DNA from 3 places in the Lysinibacillus sp. NPDC097214 genome. Region 2 is predicted to be linked to each of the others. Evidence: predicted binding sites of a transcription regulator. Region 2 holds the regulator's gene; each other region holds the start of a gene.
What was found. The regulator LexA, encoded in region 2, represses DNA repair genes until DNA is damaged. The targets are predictions, from matches to a motif close to CGAACATATGTTCG.
Positions count from the first base shown of each region.

Region 1: uvrB (excinuclease ABC subunit UvrB) is a predicted target of LexA. The motif match lies at 5,473-5,486, and genes of this name have one in related genera.
Region 3: ruvA (Holliday junction branch migration protein RuvA) is a predicted target of LexA. The motif match lies at 4,190-4,203, and genes of this name have one in related genera.

Region 1 covers NZ_JBNNSS010000006.1:121,868-128,573, forward strand. The annotation lists gene ACQKMI_RS15285 (hypothetical protein) at 1-267, opposite strand, end outside; gene uvrA (excinuclease ABC subunit UvrA) at 548-3,412, opposite strand; gene uvrB (excinuclease ABC subunit UvrB) at 3,420-5,399, opposite strand; gene ACQKMI_RS15300 (DUF4179 domain-containing protein) at 5,872-6,706, opposite strand, start outside.
Region 2 covers NZ_JBNNSS010000003.1:480,787-487,492, forward strand. The annotation lists gene ACQKMI_RS09485 (PilN domain-containing protein) at 1-115, shown strand, start outside; gene ACQKMI_RS09490 (hypothetical protein) at 112-804, shown strand; gene ACQKMI_RS09495 (prepilin peptidase) at 865-1,617, shown strand; gene ACQKMI_RS09500 (gamma-glutamyl-gamma-aminobutyrate hydrolase family protein) at 1,705-2,427, shown strand; gene lexA (transcriptional repressor LexA) at 2,609-3,226, opposite strand; gene yneA (cell division suppressor protein YneA) at 3,390-3,707, shown strand; gene ACQKMI_RS09515 (YneB family resolvase-like protein) at 3,704-4,369, shown strand; gene ACQKMI_RS09520 (hypothetical protein) at 4,489-5,049, shown strand; gene ACQKMI_RS09525 (DJ-1/PfpI family protein) at 5,114-5,653, opposite strand; gene ACQKMI_RS09530 (GNAT family N-acetyltransferase) at 5,706-6,218, opposite strand; gene ACQKMI_RS09535 (DUF896 domain-containing protein) at 6,428-6,661, shown strand.
Region 3 covers NZ_JBNNSS010000001.1:462,829-469,534, reverse strand. The annotation lists gene pheA (prephenate dehydratase) at 1-665, shown strand, start outside; gene ACQKMI_RS02280 (thiol-disulfide oxidoreductase DCC family protein) at 696-1,085, shown strand; gene ACQKMI_RS02275 (transcription repressor NadR) at 1,439-1,972, opposite strand; gene ACQKMI_RS02270 (LysM peptidoglycan-binding domain-containing protein) at 2,115-3,083, shown strand; gene ACQKMI_RS02265 (phosphotransferase) at 3,073-3,951, shown strand; gene ruvA (Holliday junction branch migration protein RuvA) at 4,247-4,867, shown strand; gene ruvB (Holliday junction branch migration DNA helicase RuvB) at 4,886-5,890, shown strand; gene queA (tRNA preQ1(34) S-adenosylmethionine ribosyltransferase-isomerase QueA) at 5,908-6,706, shown strand, end outside.

The sequences.
Region 1 (6,706 bases), on a different contig from region 2:
CATTTGTAGCTGCCGCTTTGCTTTCGCTACAGAAAACATTTGTTGTTGCTGTAGCATCGCTTTCGCACAGAGCAAAGCTTCCTGGGGGCGTCGGGGCAACAGGATGTTGGTCACGAAGGCGTTATCACAGGACGTGATGCTTTTAGCCTTCGTTCCCCTCCCGCTTCGCTTCGCTGCAAGGTCTCGGGCCAACACGATGTTGGTCACGAAGGCGTTATCACAGGATGTGATGCTTTTAGCCTTCGTTCCTCTGACGCTGATCCCCACAGCCTCCACTCCAATCAACTTATTCACATGACATACGTTTTAATAGAATGTCATCCAACTTTTAAAGTTTATCGATAAACTTTTACGTTTTATCACCCAACTTTTGAGGTTTATCGACTAACTTTCACGTTTTATCACCCAACTTTTGAAGTTTATCGACTAACTTTCACGTTTTATCACCCAGACTTTTAATTTTTATCGACATCCGCCTTCGCAGTATGCCCTTAATCGTAAAAAAGTTCGCAAATCTCCTTAGGAAATTTGCGAACTTTTTGGGGCTTTATTGAGAAGCCTTGGCTAAAACAGCTTCCATACGTTGACGATCTCTTGTTAATATTGGCTTTAAATATTTACCTGTATACGAGCCACTGACTTCAGCGACTTCTTCTGGTGTACCTGTTGCCACAATCGTGCCACCTTTGTCTCCACCTTCAGGCCCTAAGTCGATAATGTAGTCTGCTGTTTTGATGACATCTAAATTATGTTCGATGACTAGCACTGAATCGCCATTTTCTACAAGGCGCTGTAAAACAACGAGTAAACGTGCAATATCATGCGCATGTAAGCCCGTTGTCGGCTCGTCTAAAATATAGAATGATTTACCTGTTGAACGACGGTGTAATTCAGAGGCTAATTTTACACGCTGTGCCTCACCACCAGATAACGTTGTGGCAGGTTGTCCTAATTTCATATAGCCTAATCCTACATCCACGATTGTTTGTAGCTTACGCTGGATTTTCGGAATATTTTCGAAGAATACGACTGCGTTTTCAATCGTCATATCTAAAATATCTGCAATGCTCTTATCTTTATATTTCACTTCAAGTGTTTCACGGTTATAACGCTTCCCATGACAGACTTCACATGGCACGTAAACATCTGGTAGGAAATGCATTTCAATTTTTATAATACCGTCACCACGACAGGCCTCACAGCGACCTCCCTTAACGTTGAAGCTAAAGCGACCTTTTTTATAGCCACGTACTTTTGCTTCATTTGTTACTGCGAAAACATCTCGAATATCATCAAAAACACCTGTATACGTAGCAGGATTAGAGCGAGGTGTACGACCGATTGGTGATTGGTCAATATCTATAACCTTTTCGAGCTCATCAATCCCTGTTATTTCTTTATGTTCTCCTGGCTTCACCTTTGAACGATTAAGCTTTTGAGCCAATGACTTATATAAAATTTCATTAATAAGCGTTGATTTACCTGACCCTGAAACCCCAGTTACGGCAACGAATAAACCAAGTGGTACATCCACCTTCACATTTTGAAGATTATTTTCCTTGGCACCTTTAATCGATAATTTGCGTCCATTCGGTTTGCGTCGCTCAATTGGCAGTGGAATAAACTTCTTACCACTTAAATATTGCCCCGTCAAAGACTCTTCATTTTCCATTACTTCCTGAGGTGTTCCTGCCGCTACAATTTGACCGCCATGCACACCTGCACCAGGACCAACATCAATAAGATAATCAGCCGCAAGCATTGTATCTTCATCGTGCTCGACAACAATAAGCGTATTGCCAATATCACGCATATTTTGCAGTGTACTTATAAGACGATCATTATCACGTTGATGCAAGCCGATTGATGGTTCGTCTAAAATATAGAGCACACCTGTTAAACGTGAGCCGATTTGCGTCGCAAGGCGAATTCGTTGCGCTTCTCCACCTGAAAGCGTTCCTGCCGCTCGACTTAACGTTAAATAATCTAACCCTACATTGACAAGGAAGCCCAGTCGTTCTTCAATTTCTCGTAAAACAAGTCGAGCAATTTTCATATCCTTTTCTGATAAATTCAGCTCTTTGAAAAATGAATCAGCTTCTTGAATGGAATACTGTGTAACTTCACCAATATGCTTATCTGCTAGTTTTACAGCTAATGTTTCAGGCTTTAAGCGATACCCTTTACAAGATGGACATGGTTGCTGAGCCATATATTTTTCCATTTGTTCACGCACGTAATCAGACGTTGTCTCCTTAAAACGGCGCTCCACATTACGGACAACACCTTCGAATTCGATCATTTGATCTCGCACATTGCCAAACTCATTTTCATAATGGAAGTGGATTTTCTCTGTACCAGAACCATATAAAATTTTATCCATCTTTTCTTTCGGCAGATCCTTTACGGGTACGTCCATCGGGATATCATAATGATCGCACACAGCCTTTAATAACTGTGGATAATATTGAGAGCTTGTCGGTTCCCACGGTGCTAAAGCATGCTCTAATAAACTTCGATTCCAATCGGGTACCACTAAATCAAGATCTACCTCTTGTGTCGAGCCTAAACCATCACAGCTTGGACAAGCTCCAAATGGACTGTTAAATGAAAACATACGAGGCTCTAGCTCACCGATTGAAAATCCACATAATGGACAAGCATGATGCTCACTAAATAATAATTCCTCATGCTCCATTACATCGACAAGTACTCGCCCTTCTGCCAAACGTAATGCTGTCTCTAAGGAATCACTAAGACGTGCCGCGACACCTTCCTTCATCACAACACGATCGATGACTACTTCTATTGAATGCTTTTTGTTTTTATCAAGTTCAATCGAATCATCTAAATCACGTAGCTCACCGTCGATACGTACTCGAACAAAGCCTTGCTTTTTTAAATCCTCCAGTAGCTTTACGTGTGTTCCCTTACGCCCTGCTACCATTGGAGCAAGCAACTGCATTTTCGTTCTTTCAGGATAAGTTAGTAAACGATCGACCATTTGCTCAATCGTTTGGGAGGTAATTTCAACACCATGATTCGGACAAATGGGCTTACCGATGCGCGCATATAGCAAACGTAAATAATCATAGATTTCCGTTACTGTCCCAACTGTCGAACGTGGATTACGGCTCGTCGTTTTTTGATCGATTGAAATAGCAGGAGATAATCCCTCTATCGCATCGACGTCTGGTTTATCCATTTGACCAAGAAATTGACGGGCATAGGCTGAAAGGGATTCTACATAACGGCGTTGTCCCTCGGCATAAATCGTATCGAACGCTAATGATGATTTCCCTGAGCCCGATAAACCTGTTAGCACGACTAATTGATCGCGTGGAATTGTGACATTGATATTTTTTAAATTATGTGCTCGTGCGCCCTGCACGACTATTTCAGTATTTTTCACAAGCCGTTCACCCTTCTAATTTCAATTCAAATATTGTATCGCGTAGCTCAGCAGCACGTTCGAAATCGAGTGCTTTTGCTGCTTCCTTCATTTCTACTTCTAGCGAAGCAAGTAACTGCTCTTTTTCCGCCTTCGTCAGCTTCTTACCTTTTGTGGCCTTCGCTACATAATTCTCTTCTTCCTCTGCCACCTGTGTCGCACGAATAACATCAGGAATTTTTTTAACAATCGTTTTCGGTGTAATACCATGCTCCTCGTTATACGCCATTTGCAGTACTCGACGACGCTTCGTTTCCTCAATCGCCTTTTTCATCGAATCCGTCATATTATCTGCATACATAATGACATGACCATTAGCATTACGCGCGGCACGTCCAATCGTTTGAATTAACGAACGCTCTGAACGTAAAAATCCTTCCTTGTCAGCATCTAAAATCGCCACAAGAGAAACCTCAGGAATATCTAGCCCTTCACGCAATAAGTTAATGCCGATTAGAACATCATACGTACCTTTTCGCAACTCACGAATAATTTCAATTCGCTCTAGCGTCTTAATCTCTGAATGTAAGTACTCTACCTTTAAGCCCATTTCTTTCAAATAAGCTGATAAATCCTCTGACATTTTTTTCGTCAATGTTGTAACGAGCACTCGTTCATTACGAGCAATACGATCTTGAATCTGATCAATTAAATCATCAATTTGCCCTTCAATAGGACGTACGTCAATTTGTGGATCAAGCAGCCCAGTTGGACGAATAATTTGCTGCACCATTTCCGGAGTATGCTCAAGCTCATACGGGCCAGGTGTTGCCGATACATAAATAGCTTGATGTATATGTTTCTCATATTCTTCAAAACGTAAAGGTCGGTTATCTAGTGCTGATGGCAAACGGAAGCCATGCTCAACTAGCACACCTTTACGTGCTTGGTCACCGTTATACATCCCTCGAACTTGCGGCAAAGTCACGTGACTTTCATCGACAACAAGTAAAAAATCATCAGGGAAATAGTCAAGTAGTGTATATGGAGTTGCCCCCGCTTCACGCAATGTTAAATGACGCGAGTAGTTTTCAATACCCGAGCAAAAGCCCATTTCACGCATCATTTCTAAATCGTAACGAGTGCGTTGCTCTAAACGCTGCGCCTCTAATAATCTATCCTCTGCACGCAAAAGAGCTAAACGCTCCTCCAACTCTTTTTCAATATTATCAATAGCTTTTAGCAATTTTTCTTCTCGTGTAACGAAGTGGGACGCTGGGAAAATAGCAACATGATCACGCTCTGCTAGTATTTCTCCCGTTAACGCATCTACCTCGCGAATTCGATCAATCTCATCCCCAAAAAATTCCACGCGGATACAATGTTCATCACGGGATGCAGGGAAAATTTCCACTACATCACCACGTACCCGAAACGTCCCACGTGTAAAACTCACATCATTACGCTCATACTGTACATCGACCAATTTTCGAAGCAACTGATTACGTTCAATTTCCATTCCCGTACGCACTGATACGACCAGTTCACGATATTCTTCTGGAGAACCTAGACCATAAATACAAGACACGGATGCAATAACAATGACATCATCACGCTCGAATAATGCAGATGTCGCAGAGTGACGCAACTTATCAATTTCATCATTAATGCTTGAATCTTTCTCGATATAAGTATCCGTCTGCGGTACATAAGCTTCTGGCTGAAAGTAATCATAGTAGCTGACAAAATATTCAACTGCATTATCAGGGAAGAACTCTTTAAACTCACTATACAATTGACCCGCTAGTGTTTTATTGTGTGCCATAATAAGTGTCGGTTTTTTTACCTGTTTAATGACATTAGAGATCGTAAACGTTTTACCTGTTCCTGTTGCACCAAGCAAAGTTTGATGACGTTTACCTGCACGTACACCCTCCACTAATTCCGCAATTGCCTGCGGCTGATCTCCACTAGGCGTATATGGCGCTTGTAAATCAAATGTTTGCACACATGTCCCCGTCCTTTCCTTCCAATTTGTACATATATTTTAGCATAGCATTATTAAAATTTCGAACATTTAACGAACGAATGTTTGTAAATATTTTTTCATTTGCTATATTTGTGATGAATTCAACAGAACGTATGTACTTTAAAAATTAATTGGAACCTCTCTATCAATAGATTACCCTTTCCAAATGTTAGCTAATCGAGATGGGACGATGTAAATACATGACCTTGGCAGGAATTTCACTGTTTGGTGTGGATTGCTCGTCGGGTTTAGGTTTATTAAAGGGTTATGTAAGCGGAGTCTAAGGGATTTGATTGGGTTGCCGGGGGAACTGATCAGGTAGCTGAATTACTGCTCGGGTTACCAGTAAAACTGATCAGCTTGGTTAGAAAATTATAGTTTTAAAGTAAGTAAATAATTTGAAACACTAAAAAGTAGAGAAAGTGAGATTTGCCCCACTTTCTCTACTTTTTTATTTTTGTGAGTTAATCGGTAGTGTAACCTCTAGCTCAGGGATGTATTGAATCTTCGGCTGACCATTTTCATCCAATTGAAATTCACCTTTTGGATACTCTTTAAAGAGATGTATATATGGCTTAAGGGTTATTGTTTTTGGAATGGATTCAAAAGGTGTATATCGATGATCCATAATCTTATCGCTACCATTTGACTCATACGAACCAAGGCCACCAATTAGTTTTAGTTTATGTCCTTGTTCATCAACAACATCTATTCCCATTATTAGCTCTGCGACGGGTGAATTGTCTGTTAAAATGGTTCTTGTCGTTATATTGGTTGTAATAGGAGTCAGCTCGATCTTTTCAATAGTAAAATGAATATTATCATATTGTCGACTTACATTAGGTTGTAAAGTTACATAGTCTTCAATTTTATTTTTCACAGGAATATCGATTTCTAAAGGGTCCTGTATACCAGTTATTGTAGTACGCAATGTTAAATCAAACTGTTCGGGAAAAGGACGCCCCCCTTGATTTCTTTCATCCACAAATTCAATAATGGCAGAATCATTATCTTTACCTGGGTTTATTATAATTCCATTCATTGAATTTTCCGGATCCGGAGCAAAAGCCTTAAGGGGATTACCATTTATAAACAATTTAATATCACTAATACGATCCATTAAAGTTTCTTTCTCATTCTCTATATGAGGACGTTCAATAGCTATTGAAACGCGTGTACCGTCATACACTACTTCAGATACACTTAATGTAAAATCATCACGAGTAACACTTGTATGAAGTTTAGTTGAAAGCCCCTTTTCATCAGCAGTTTGCAGACCAAGATCA
Region 2 (6,706 bases):
TGGTGCAGAACAGGAGCTAACACCGGAACAAAAATTTAAAGAAATTCCTCGTTACTCCGTGTCCATTACAGCGACCGTTGATCAAATGTACTTAGCTGGAGGTCGAAGCTCGTGAATAAGCTAACAAGTAGTAAAAAATCATCTATTATGCTATTAATAGCCTTAATAGCCGCTGTTTTATTTGCATTATATTACTATTTACTTTTACCTAAAATGAATGAGGTTGAATCGAAAGAAAGCGATGTGGATCAACTTCAACAACAAATAACTAGTTTACAAGGACAACTTGCTAAGTTCGATGAAAAGCAAGGTGTACCTACCTCAAATCTTTTAGCGATGAGACAAAAACTTCCGGAATCTAGAGCGATTGAAAAGATAGTTTTAGATTTAGCTGAGATTGAAGAAGTAACAGGTGCACGTATTGAGTCAATGGAAATTAATAATGATGATACATCTGTAGCACAATCAGATGTATCTGAGCCGAATATGGTTGAAAAAGCGGATGCAGAAGTAAATGGAGAACAAGAAAAAAATGCAGAGGAGGAGCCGCCGATTTCTTCTATTGCTAAGGAATCTCTTCCTGCTAATTTAAAATTAATTACCTTTAATTTAGAGGTCGCTGCCTTAGATCTTAAATCTCAAGAAAGCTTTTTAAAGGAAATTGAACAACTAGAGCGTGTGATGAAAACTGATGCCATTAATATTACAATACCAGGGGAACAGGATCAGTTGGAGAAGGACGCTGATTTAACGATAAAATCTACCATACAAGTAACGACGTTCTATTATGAAGGACAACAATAATTTAGATGGCGCGCATACTTCAAATGTATGGGCGTCTATTAGTATAGGAGGATATAAAAAATGGAGATTGCTTATACAATTACAGTTTTCATATTTGGGCTCGTTTTAGGCTCATTTTTTAATGTAGTTGGCTTACGTGTGCCTTTGAAGGAGTCCATTGTGCGTCCACCCTCACATTGCACTTCTTGTAAGAGACAGTTGACGGCGTTTGATTTGGTACCTGTTTTGTCCTATGTATTTCTTGGGGGAAAATGCCGTAGCTGTGGTCAAAAAATTTCTTGGATTTATCCACTGATGGAACTTATAACAGGCGTGTTTTTTGCCTTTGCTTATTGGAAATTGGGCTTTAGTGCAGAATTTTTCGTAGCATTATTAATAATTTCATTATTAGTCATTATTGTCGTGTCGGATTTTGCTTATATGCTTATACCCGATAAAGTGCTATTATTCTTTTTACCATTGCTAGTTTTTGGACGCGTCATTTCTCCTTTGTCTCCGTGGTGGGACAGTATAGTTGGTGCTTTGGTAGGTTTTGGAATATTATATTGTATAGCTGTCCTATCAAGAGGTGGAATGGGTGGAGGCGATATTAAATTATTCTTTTTACTTGGTCTCGTACTTGGTACAATACATGCAATTCTTACGCTATTTATAGCTGCTGTCATTGGTATGATTGTTGGAATAGTAGTGTTAAAAGTACGCGGACAGGGAAGAAAAACGCCTATACCATTCGGACCATCTATTGCTCTAGCGGCGATTATTATCTATTTTTATGGGGATGTGTTGATGAATTGGTATCTTGGGTTTTGGTAATTAATCAGTGGGGGAGTCCTTCGATGATTAATAGTCTTCAAGCTTTTATATGTAGTTAATGCTAGATAAGATCATGGAGGGGATAACATGAAACCAATTATCGGAATAACAGCTTTTGCGGAGGATGATTTGTCCTCAAGATTAAATGTTGCTTATAGCAAAAGTATAATTGAAGCTGGGGGTGTACCACTTATAATTCCGCTTGGAGTGGAAGAGGATGTAGCACAAATTTTATCGTTGACGGACGGATTATTACTATCGGGCGGGCATGATGTACATCCATTTCTTTTTGGTGCAGAACCTACACCAAAGTTAGGGAAGATTCATCCGGAAAGGGATTCAGTAGAACTTTCCTTGATTGAAGCGGCCTCTATTCGGAAAATGCCGATTTTCGGCATTTGTCGAGGGATTCAAATGCTAAATGTTGCGTTTGGAGGCACTCTCTATCAGGATATTGATAGTGAATATCATAGTAAGAAATTAATAAAGCATACGCAACAAGCGGCACGGAGCGTTGCTACACATCATGTTCATCTAATACCTGATACATTATTAACAACGATTATCGAGGAAGAAAAAATTGCGGTGAATTCATTTCATCATCAGGCAATAAACGTAGCAGCAGAAAAATTGAAAGTGGTAGCCAAATCAAGTGATGGTATCGTTGAAGCGGTAGTACACGAAGATTTACCATTTTGTCTAGCAGTACAATGGCATCCTGAAGAGCTAGCCATTGTAGGAGATGAAGCATCAAAAAAATTATTCACTGCATTTGTAAAGGCGAGTTTGAAATTCAAGGTAGAGGCATAAAACTTGATAAGCATTACATGTCTTATGACGGAAATTAAGTAAAGACATTGCTAGAGCGAAGAATCCATATAAAGTGGGTTCTTTTTTGTGTGAAAAATGGCACTCGAAAAATAAGAAAAAGAGGTATATGCCCATCAGTGAACATAAAATCCTCTTTTTATACTTTACTATTGAGATACTTTTAATGTACACGACGATAAAGACCTACAACATGCCCCAAAATAGAAACTTGGTCTACGATAATTGGCTCCATTGTTGCGTTTTCAGGCTGTAAACGGAAATGACTTTTTTCCTTAAAGAAACGCTTTACAGTTGCTTCATTCTCTTCAGTCATTGCTACGACAATATCACCATTATCAGCTGTTGATTTTTGTTTAACAATAACTAAATCTCCGTCTAAAATGCCAGCTTCAATCATGGATTCACCCATAATTTCAAGCATAAATAACTGATCTTCACTTGTCCCATAAATATCTGGTAGTGGGAAATATTCATCGATATTTTCAACAGCAGTTATCGGAGAACCTGCAGTAACTTTCCCAACAAGTGGGACATGTATAACATGTTGCTTTTGAATAGAATCCTCTGGCTCTAGAATTTCAATGGCACGTGGTTTAGTTGGATCACGTCGAATCAAGCCTTTTTGTTCTAAACGAGCTAAATGTCCATGAACTGTAGAGCTTGAAGCAAGTCCAACTGCTTCACCAATCTCACGTACAGATGGTGGATACCCCTTTGCGCGTACCTCTTCTTTAATGAACTCTAATATGGCCTCTTGTCTTTTCGATACTTTTTTCATGATTGCTCACCTCTTTTTTCTAATCATTCTACTTATTAATAGTATAGCAGAATGCGAACACTTAAGCAAACATAGGTTCGAAAAGTGTTTGACAAAAACGTTTGTTCGCATTATTATAAGAACATATATTCCGAACAAACATTCTCGAAAAGGGGTTATAAACATGAACTGGTTTAAAAAAAATCCACATATTACAATTTTATTAGGAGCTTGTCTACTATTTACAGCATATCTTTTTATAACAGACCCAGGCGAGGTTACATACGCAGAAATTGAAATCGAACATGGTGATAGCTTATGGTCGTTAGCCGAACAATACCGTGGTAAAATGAAGTCGGATGAATGGATTAAGCTTGTTAAGACAGAAAATGAATTATCGAACGTACGAATTATTGCAGGTAAATCTCTAGTGATTCCAGTAGTGGGTGAGGACCAACCCAATCCTTTAAATTCAATTGAAATTGCGAGAAATGTAAAATGATAACTAAACAACAATCGGCTGTTGTCTATTGCCGTGTGAGTACAGAAAAAGAGACACAAAGCTCCTCGTTAGAGCGTCAGGAGGAGGAGTTAGTACGCTATGCTAAAGAACAGGGCTACGAAGTGAAGCATGTTTTTAAGGATAAGCATAGTGGCTATGATGTGGAACGAGAAGGTTTACTAGAAATGCTCGATTTCATAAAAGAAAAAGAAGTAACAGCATTATTTGTGCAGGATGAAACACGCTTAGGACGTGGAAATGCTCGAATGGCCGTATTGCATTTATTGCAGAAAACTGAAACTAATGTTTTCTCTATGCGAGATGCGGGACCTGTACAATTAAATGAAATGGATACGATGCTCCTAGAAATTTTAGCAATTGTAGAGGAGTACCAGCGTAGAATCCATAATGCAAAAATACGTCGAGGTATGCGTCGTGCGGTTGAAAATGGCTATCGCCCTGAAAACAATTTATCTAACCGAGGAAATCCAAACGGTCAAGAACGTAAAGATGTCCCTATAGAAGAAATCGTCAAGTTACGTAATCGAGGCTTCACATTTGAGGAAATCGCTGTAACTCTTAGGGGGCTAGACTTTGACGTAAGCAAAGCTACTGTCCATAGGAGATATCGGGAACATCTAGAGGGAAACGAAATAAAATAACGTTTTAATCAGTGGGAGTTTTCCTACTGATTTTTTTCTTTTTAAAGGCTCTAGATGAAGGTGAAGGAGACAAGTAGTCACGATAGAATGGCGAAGTGACGGTTAGGACAGCGAAAGACGTGGATAGAATCGCCAAAGTGATGGATAGAACAGCGAAAAACGTGGATAGAATCGCTGAAGTGACGGATAGAACAGAGAAAAACGTGGATAGAATCGCCGAGGTGACGGATAGAACAGAGAAAAACGTGGATAGAATCGCTGAAGTGACGGATAGGACAGCGAAAAACGTGGATAGAATCGCTGAAGTGACGGATAGGACAGCGAAAAACGTGGATAGAATTGCCGAAGTGATGGATAGAACAGCGAAAAATGTGGATAGAATCGCTGAAGTGACGGTTAGGACAGCGAAAGACGTGGATAGAATCGCCAAAGTGATGGATAGAACAGCGAAAAACGTGGATAGAATCGCTGAAGTGACGGATAGAACAGAGAAAAACGTGGATAGAATCGCTGAAGTGACGGATAGGACAGCGAAAAACGTGGATAGAATCGCTGAAGTGACGGATAGAACAGCGAAAGACGTGGATAGAATCACCAAAGTTATGGATAGAACAGGGAAAGAATTTTTTAAAATAAGAGAAGTAGCCATTTCTACTTCTCTTGCTCAATATTCTATATAATGTTTGAAAAGGAACTTGCCATCTTTTACTGTACTAATCTTTCCTATCAATTAGAGCTATTTCGTTATTCTCTGTACCAATTTTCATCAAAAGAGAGATGTAGGGCTTTACCGACAGTAATACCAAATTGTATAAAACCTCTACCTCTTGCAGTTATGATGTTACCATCTTGTACAACTAGGTCTTCAGAGAAATGATTAAGATCGAAGAAGTCTAATTTTCTTATGCCTTCTAGCGGCAACCCAACAGTATACTTTCTATTTTTTAATACTCCAGCTTTCGCTAAAAGAGATGGAGAGCTAGAGATACTTGCGATAATTGCTCCTGTGGCATTCACATTACTAATAAAATCAATTAATTCTTGCTCATTTATTAGGTAAGCTATATCCATACAGCCTGGTAGCAACAAGCTATCGATTTCGTCCAGATTAACTTCACTAATTTGTGTATCGGCTATACAAGATAACCCCGATTCCCCTTTAATTTTTTCATTGTTTAACCCAACAGTAATAATGGGTTTATCTCCTTGCATTAATATAGATAATGCTACACTCAATTCATATTCACTAAATTTGGGATACAATAATACAGCGGTTTTTTTCATATAATTCTCCCATCTATTTAACTACGAAGGTTTGCAGACTAGTGAAAGTATCTTATACCCATTCCTCATCTAAGACAGAATAATAGTATTCATCCCACCAATCATCATTGTGTGGTATACATTTTTTAAAATAACCCTCGCGTCTCATGCCGATTTTCTCCATCACTTTATAGGAAGGGATATTTTCTGGCTGGCATGTAGCAATAATTCTATGAAGTTTCATTTCTTTAAATCCATAGTCCAGTACAGCTTTGGCTGCTTCAGATGCGTATCCATTGTTGTAATAGCTCGGATTCAATACCCAGCCAATTTCGTACGTATGATCACCGAAATATCGATGGAAAACAATATGGCCAATAACTATGTTTTCTCTAAGTAAAATAACAGGGAAGTATTTTGCATTTTCACCGCTATTTTCTGAAACAAACTTTTTTGCTTGCTCCTCATTAAAAACGCCCTCTGGAATATACTTCATCACATTTGGGCTTGAAGTATATGCATAGACAGCTTGCCAATCTCGAACCTCAAATTCTCTTATTAATAGTCTGTTCGTTTTGATAAACATTTCATTTTCCCCCAAGCATAAATTAAATGTTATTTTGGAACCCTTTAAATTAGTTATACACTTGTAATTTCTCAAAGTCATGCAATTAATGGTATTTATTTCAAAAATATAAGAATGCTAGAAAGGTTGGTATTACTGCATTTTAAGGGAATACATGCTATACTTTGCATACCATATTCATTAAGATATGTACTGAAAGGTGTGTAATTATGTTATCAAAAGAAAAAATTAACCGAATCAATGAACTTTCTGCTAAGTCTAAAAATGGTACTTTAACAGAGGCAGAAGCTAAAGAACGAACAGCGCTTCGTAAGGAATATCTAGATACATTTAGAGCAACGATGCGTGATACAATTGAAAACGTAAAAGTGGTAGATGCTGAAGGAAATGATGTAACACCAGAAAAAGTTAAACAAGCGAAAAAAAATAAATTCCTAAATTAATGTGTCACATTTCTATAAAGTATGTAATAAAACGTTAATAGTATA
Region 3 (6,706 bases), on a different contig from region 2:
ATTATTTATTTCATGAGGCGACCTTATATGTTACAGGTGAGCTTCAGTTAAAAATACAGCAGCATTTAATGGTCAATAAAGCGCAGAAGGACAATTGGGAGTCAATAATAGGAGTTTACTCACATCCACACGCTCTAGCCCAATGCCATAAATATTTATTTTATCGTTTCAGTCATGCTCCGTTACATCAAACGACATCAACAGCAGCAGCGGCAAAATTTGTATCTGAAAATCCTAACGAGTGCATTGCTGCAGTTGGAAATGAAGCAGCAGCGGATAAATATGGCTTAGAAATCGTTCAATCTAATATTCATGATTTTCATTTTAACCATACACGCTTCTTCGTATTATCTAAGCAAAATAAGCGCTTACCGCAAGAATTATCAGATGGACAGGCAAAGACAACTTTCATGATTACATTGCCAACAGATCGTTCAGGTGCGTTACATCAAGTATTATCAGTATTCGCATGGCGACAGCTAAATTTAAGTAAAATCGAATCACGTCCATTAAAAACGGGCTTAGGTGATTATTTCTTTATGATTGATGTTTTAGCGGATGAAAAGGAGCCTATGATGCGTGGGGCTATGGAAGAACTAGCTGCACTTGGTTGCAAGGTGAAGTCACTTGGTACATACTTTACTTATCGAACAGCAGACGAGTAATCAATGTCGTCTTGGCTAGGAGGAATCAATATGGGCGGCGTTATTTTATTTGATGGCGTGTGCAATTTTTGTGATAGCAGTGTGCAATTTATTATCAAATATGATCAGGTAGCATATTTCCAATTTGCATCTATACAGAGTGATGCAGGGCAGGCGTTACTTGCACAATACGAAATACCAGAAAATATAGATAGTGTCATTTTAATTGAGCATGGGAAGGTATATTTTGAGTCTACAGCAGCACTTAAAATCTGTAGGAGATTAAATAGTTTTTGGCCTGTCTGCTATGTTTTCATTCTTATTCCTCCATCTATACGAAATATAATGTATCGACTATTTGCTAAAAATAGATATCGCCTTTTTGGACGAAAAGAAAAATGTTTATTGCCAACACCATCACAACGAAGAAGATTTCTCTAATTCTGAAGCTATCCAATTTAAATGGATAGCTCTTTTTTTAGAGAAAATTGAAAAAGCTAATTCACATGCATAAGATCATAACGTAGGGGTGATTTCTGTTCTGACTGGTGCTGGGGGCGTGCGATGAGCCGATTGGGCAACAGATATTTTTTGTGCGAAAGCAAAGTGCAACGTAGCGACAGCAACAGATATTTTTTGTGCGAAAGCGGCAATGTTTAAAAAGAAGTTAAAGCCTCTAGAGGATGTCTTTAAATACCGCATAAATGAACAGAAAGCTGCTAGTCTCCGTGAAGGCTAGCAGCTATTAATCCAATTATTTGATTTTACATATTATAGAAGTTGGATTTGTTGAATTATTGATCTACAACTAAATAGCCTTTTTTTTGTAAAGTAAGCTCAATTAAATCTAAAATTTCAACAGAAGGCGCAGAAATAACATGAAGATGTGTACCACCTGTTAGTTCGGATAAATAACTTGCCTGTGTTTCGTTAACACGTTCAATAAATTTTTTTACCTCATGACGGTTAGAGACCATTATGGATGCAGTAATATCTCCATAAATAGGATGTTCAACAATAACATTTTTTACTGTACCACCGCAATCAACTATAGTTATCAGTTCATCTTCTGCATTCTCTGCAGTATGGAAGCAAGGAATTGTACGTTCAACAGTTTGCTGTATTTGTTCCTGATGCATATAAAGATATCCTTGGCTAGTAGCAATAATAGGCTCATTTCTAGCCTTTAATAATGTCATATCATTGACAATGACTTGTCTAGAAACATTAGCGAATTTAGCTAAGTCCGTCCCTGTTATAGGTGCTGGGCTGTTTTTTAGTTGTGCTAGAAGTTGCAGTCGGCGTTCTTCGCCTAACATTTTTTTCATAAGAGATCACCTCTGCTTGTAATAAAGGAAGCAGTTTTCCTTAAAAACTAGTGTACCATGAAGCCTTTCTAACATGGGTGAATTTTTTGTATCCAAATGAAACATTGAACATATGATACGGAGAGAGGAAGGGAGGAAAAAATTGCGTATTCATATTGTCCAAAAGGGAGACACGTTGTGGAAGATTGCGAAAGAGTACGGAGTTTCGTTTGAAGATTTAAAGCGGCTTAATGCCCATCTCGCTAACCCAGATTATATTGTACCGGGCATGGAAATTATCCTACCTGAGAAAATAAACAAAGAACCACATAGAGAACCACATAGAGAACATCATCGGGAAACAGATTGGGGAATGCATAGAGACGGACATAGGGAACCACATAAAGAGGGGCACAAGGAACATATGCATAAGGAGTCACCTACAAGGCATGTTAAAGAAAAAGAGGTTCAGAGACCAATGCCACCACCAATTATTGTACCACCACCGCCAATGCCTGAACCACAGATGATTCCAATTCCTTATCCAATGCCAATGCCGATGCCTCAGCCAGCGCCTGTTGAGCTTAGCTGGAATCAAAACGTTGTCATGCCAAGTGTAGAGCAAACTGTATCACCAATTCAAATTCAACCACAACCACAACCTATAGCCCAACCGGCGCCAGCACCAATGCCAATGCCGCAGCCGATTTTTATCATGCCACAAATGCCAGCAGTACCACATTGTGCAAGCTGCCATCAACCAGTGCATCATCATATGTATTGGCCAATGCCGATGCATATGCCAATGGAGCCACAAATGGAGCCGCAATATACAATGCCGGAGCAACCAACATCATGTGATATGGGATGCGAAAAAGTTGCTGGGATGGGGGATTTCTTAGAATCTAGTACATCTCCATTCTTCCCTATGAAACCTGAATATGAGGCTATGCCGGAACAGCCCTGTGGTTGTAATGCACAGCCAGCCATGATGCCAAATTGGCAAATGGACCAATGTTTCTGTCCACCACCATGTCCGCCACCATGCCCAATGCCATGTCCATCACATTGCCATATGCCATGGATGTCACCGCACTTTTACCCAGGCGGGATGACGCCTTATCGATGGTGAAAAAGCGTTTATCATTGAAGAAGTAAAGCCGAATATTTGGAAGTATAAATATCAATCCAATAATTATTTTGTAAAACGGGCAAAGCAGATAGAAATAGCAGAAAAGGTGAGGGTTATTCATCGACAGCTTGGATATCTAGAACCCTCGTTGATCTTACCTGTCATGAAAAGTGACGACGAGTTTTTAATCGTGCAAGATTGGCAAGAGGGAAGTCATAGTGCTAATTTTGCTCGTAAAAAAGATCGGAAAGAATCACTGAAGTTATTAAATATGTTACATGATACACATAAAAAAATTGCTTGGCAGCGTGTGCCAGGCTTGCACACCTATTCACAGCTTTTAAAATGGCAAATGCGTCATATGCGTTTTAAAAGCAGACGGAAAGAGTTTCGTGCATTTTTAACAAAAGAAGAAATCGATCAAATTTTACATTATAGTGAGAAATCGTTACAGCTAATCGCGCAGGAAGATGTACCTGAAAAAGAAATTACACTTTTACATGGAGATGTCGTACATCATAATTTTTTATGGTGCTCAGATGGAGAATTACGTTTAATCGATTTTGATTTGGCTCACCTTGGAGAAGCGGATGATGAATATATTTTATGGTTGCATCGTGTACTGCCAGCTGTAAATTATGACCTTGGTAAAATATTTGCAGAGCTACCAGAGATGAAACGATTAGATAAAAGAAAGCTACATCGTTTAAAATATCCAAATGAGCTATTACGTGAATGGCTTTTTGCAGTAGATTTACCATTAGATCAACAGCTGGTATTTATAGATTATTTAGTGCCATTTACAAAACGAGCTCTCACATATTGGCCAAAACTGTGGTACGATATTGATAAAATGATAAAGAAATGACCGTCTTTCGGCGGTCATTTTTGTCTGTGAACGACTACTTGTGCTATTTCTAAATGTTAAGAAAATGATAGGTTTTTAATTGTGGATAACCTGAAGCGTAGTTTTCGTCTAGGCTAAAGCGCTACATCCTCGAGGTCGCTTCGATCCCTCGGGCAAAAGTGGTGGAGCGCTTACTTTTGCTTCGGGCTCTCCAGCGCTTGTCGGATGTAAACGAGCGCTTTAGCGCATTTGTTATAGTCGAGCATTCGTTCGCAATATGCTATAATCGAAGACGATGATTGTGAGGGATTATAGAATGTATGATTATTTAAAAGGACAAATAAAGCGTATAACTCCTGAGTATATCGTCCTTGAACAACAAGGAATAGGTTGGCAGCTGAATACACCTAATCCATTTGTGTTCAGGACATCAGCTCTTGAACAGCAAATATATGTACATTTGCATGTACGTGAGGACGCACAAGTGTTATATGGCTTTCCAAATTTAGACCAACGAGAGCTGTTTCGTAAACTTATTTTAGTATCAGGAATTGGACCAAAGGGTGCACTTGCTATTTTAGCTACTGGGAATCCGCAACAGGTTATCAGTGCCATTGAACGAGAGGATGAATCGTTTTTAGTAAAGTTTCCTGGTGTGGGTAAGAAAACGGCACGTCAAATGATTCTAGATTTAAAAGGTAAACTTGGCGGATTGTTAGAATCTATTGAGCTACCAAGTACAGAAGATGAGCTACCGTTATTTGGTGTGAATCCATATAAACATGAGCTTGAAGAAGCTATTCTTGCCTTAATGGCACTTGGTTATTCTGAAAAAGAACTAGAAAAAATACGTCCACAGCTCGAAGATAACGACAAGCTTGAAACAACAGATGCATTTATGAAACAAGCTTTACAATTGCTATTAAAGTTAAAATAGTGAAAGGGGGGAAAGTACATGTCTGAACGTATGATGGCTAGTGAGTCAGGTAGCTATGATGAACATTTTGAATTATCTTTACGCCCACAAAGATTAGCACAATACATTGGTCAACATAAGGTAAAGGAGAATTTACAAATTTTCATTGAAGCGGCAAAGCTTCGTCAGGAAAGTTTAGATCATGTGCTGTTATATGGACCACCCGGACTTGGGAAAACTACATTAGCTGCTGTCATTGCTAATGAAATGAATGTCAATGTGCGCATGACTAGCGGCCCTGCAATCGAACGTCCTGGCGATTTAGCAGCTATTTTAAGCTCACTGGAGCCAGGGGATGTGCTATTTATCGATGAAATACATCGCCTGCCTCGTGCAATTGAAGAGGTGCTTTATCCTGCCATGGAGGATTTTTGTTTAGATATTGTCGTTGGTAAAGGCCCTGAAGCGCGTTCTGTGCGACTTGATTTACCACCATTTACACTAGTTGGTGCAACAACAAGAGCAGGTGCATTATCAGCACCTTTAAGGGATCGCTTTGGCGTATTATTAAGATTGGAGTATTATGATCATACTTCACTTGCAGAAATTGTTGTACGTAGTGCGCATTTATTTGATGTTGATATTGAACAAATAGCAGCATTGGAAATGGCAACGCGCTCGCGTGGTACACCCCGTATTGCTAACCGTCTGCTAAAACGAGTACGAGATTATGCACAGGTGCTTGGAGATGGTATGATAACGGAGGGACTTGCTAAGCAAGCGCTTGAGCTATTACAAGTCGATCCTAGAGGGCTTGACCATATTGACCATAAACTCGTGACCAATATGATTGAGCGCTTCCGCGGTGGCCCAGTAGGCTTAGATACGTTGGCAGCATCTATAGGCGAAGAACGCGTTACGATTGAGGATGTGTACGAGCCATATTTGATGCAAATCGGCTTTATCCAACGGACGCCACGTGGACGTGTGGCAACACATTTAGCCTACGAACATTTTGGATATGAATATCCCCAACAAACCTAGAAGAAGGAAGTATTTTCATGCGTGTAGAAGATTTTGATTTTGAATTGCCAGAAGAACTTATTGCACAAACACCACTTTTAGACCGTACAGCTAGTCGATTAATGGTAGTGACGCCAGGCTCAACAAATGTCGAGCATCACCATTTTGCTCATATTTTAGATGAGCTACAAGCTGGAGACTGTCTTGTGTTAAATGATACTAGGGTATTACCAGCGCGTTTAATGGGTGTAAAAGAGGAAACGGGTGCTCATATAGAGGTACTGCTATTAAAGCAAATGGCAGGTACGGATGAATGGGAAACACTTGTTAAACCAGCTAAGCGTGTAAAAGTCGGCACAGTTGTAACATTTGGAGATGGCTTACTGACAGCTACTTGTACAGGAGAGCTTGATCATGGTGGACGTACATTTGAGTTTAAATATAACGGAATTTTTTATGAAATTTTAGAGCAACTTGGTGAGATGCCACTACCTCCATATATTCGCGAAAAATTAGAGGACAAAGATCGCTACCAAACTGTTTATGCAAAAGAGCGCGGCTCAGCAGCAGCACCAACCGCAGGCCTGCATTTTACAGAAGAATTACTAGAGCAGGTGAAAGCAAAAGGGGTCGAAGTTGTATTTATCACTTTACATGTGGGACTTGGAACTTTCCGTCCTGTAAGTGTAGATTCAATTGAAAATCACGAAATGCATTCTGAATTTTATAGTGTAACGGAAGAAACCGCATCTATCATAAACCGAGTAAAGAGTAATGGTGGAAAAGTGATTGCAGTTGGTACAACCTCTACACGTACTTTAGAAACTATCGGCTCTA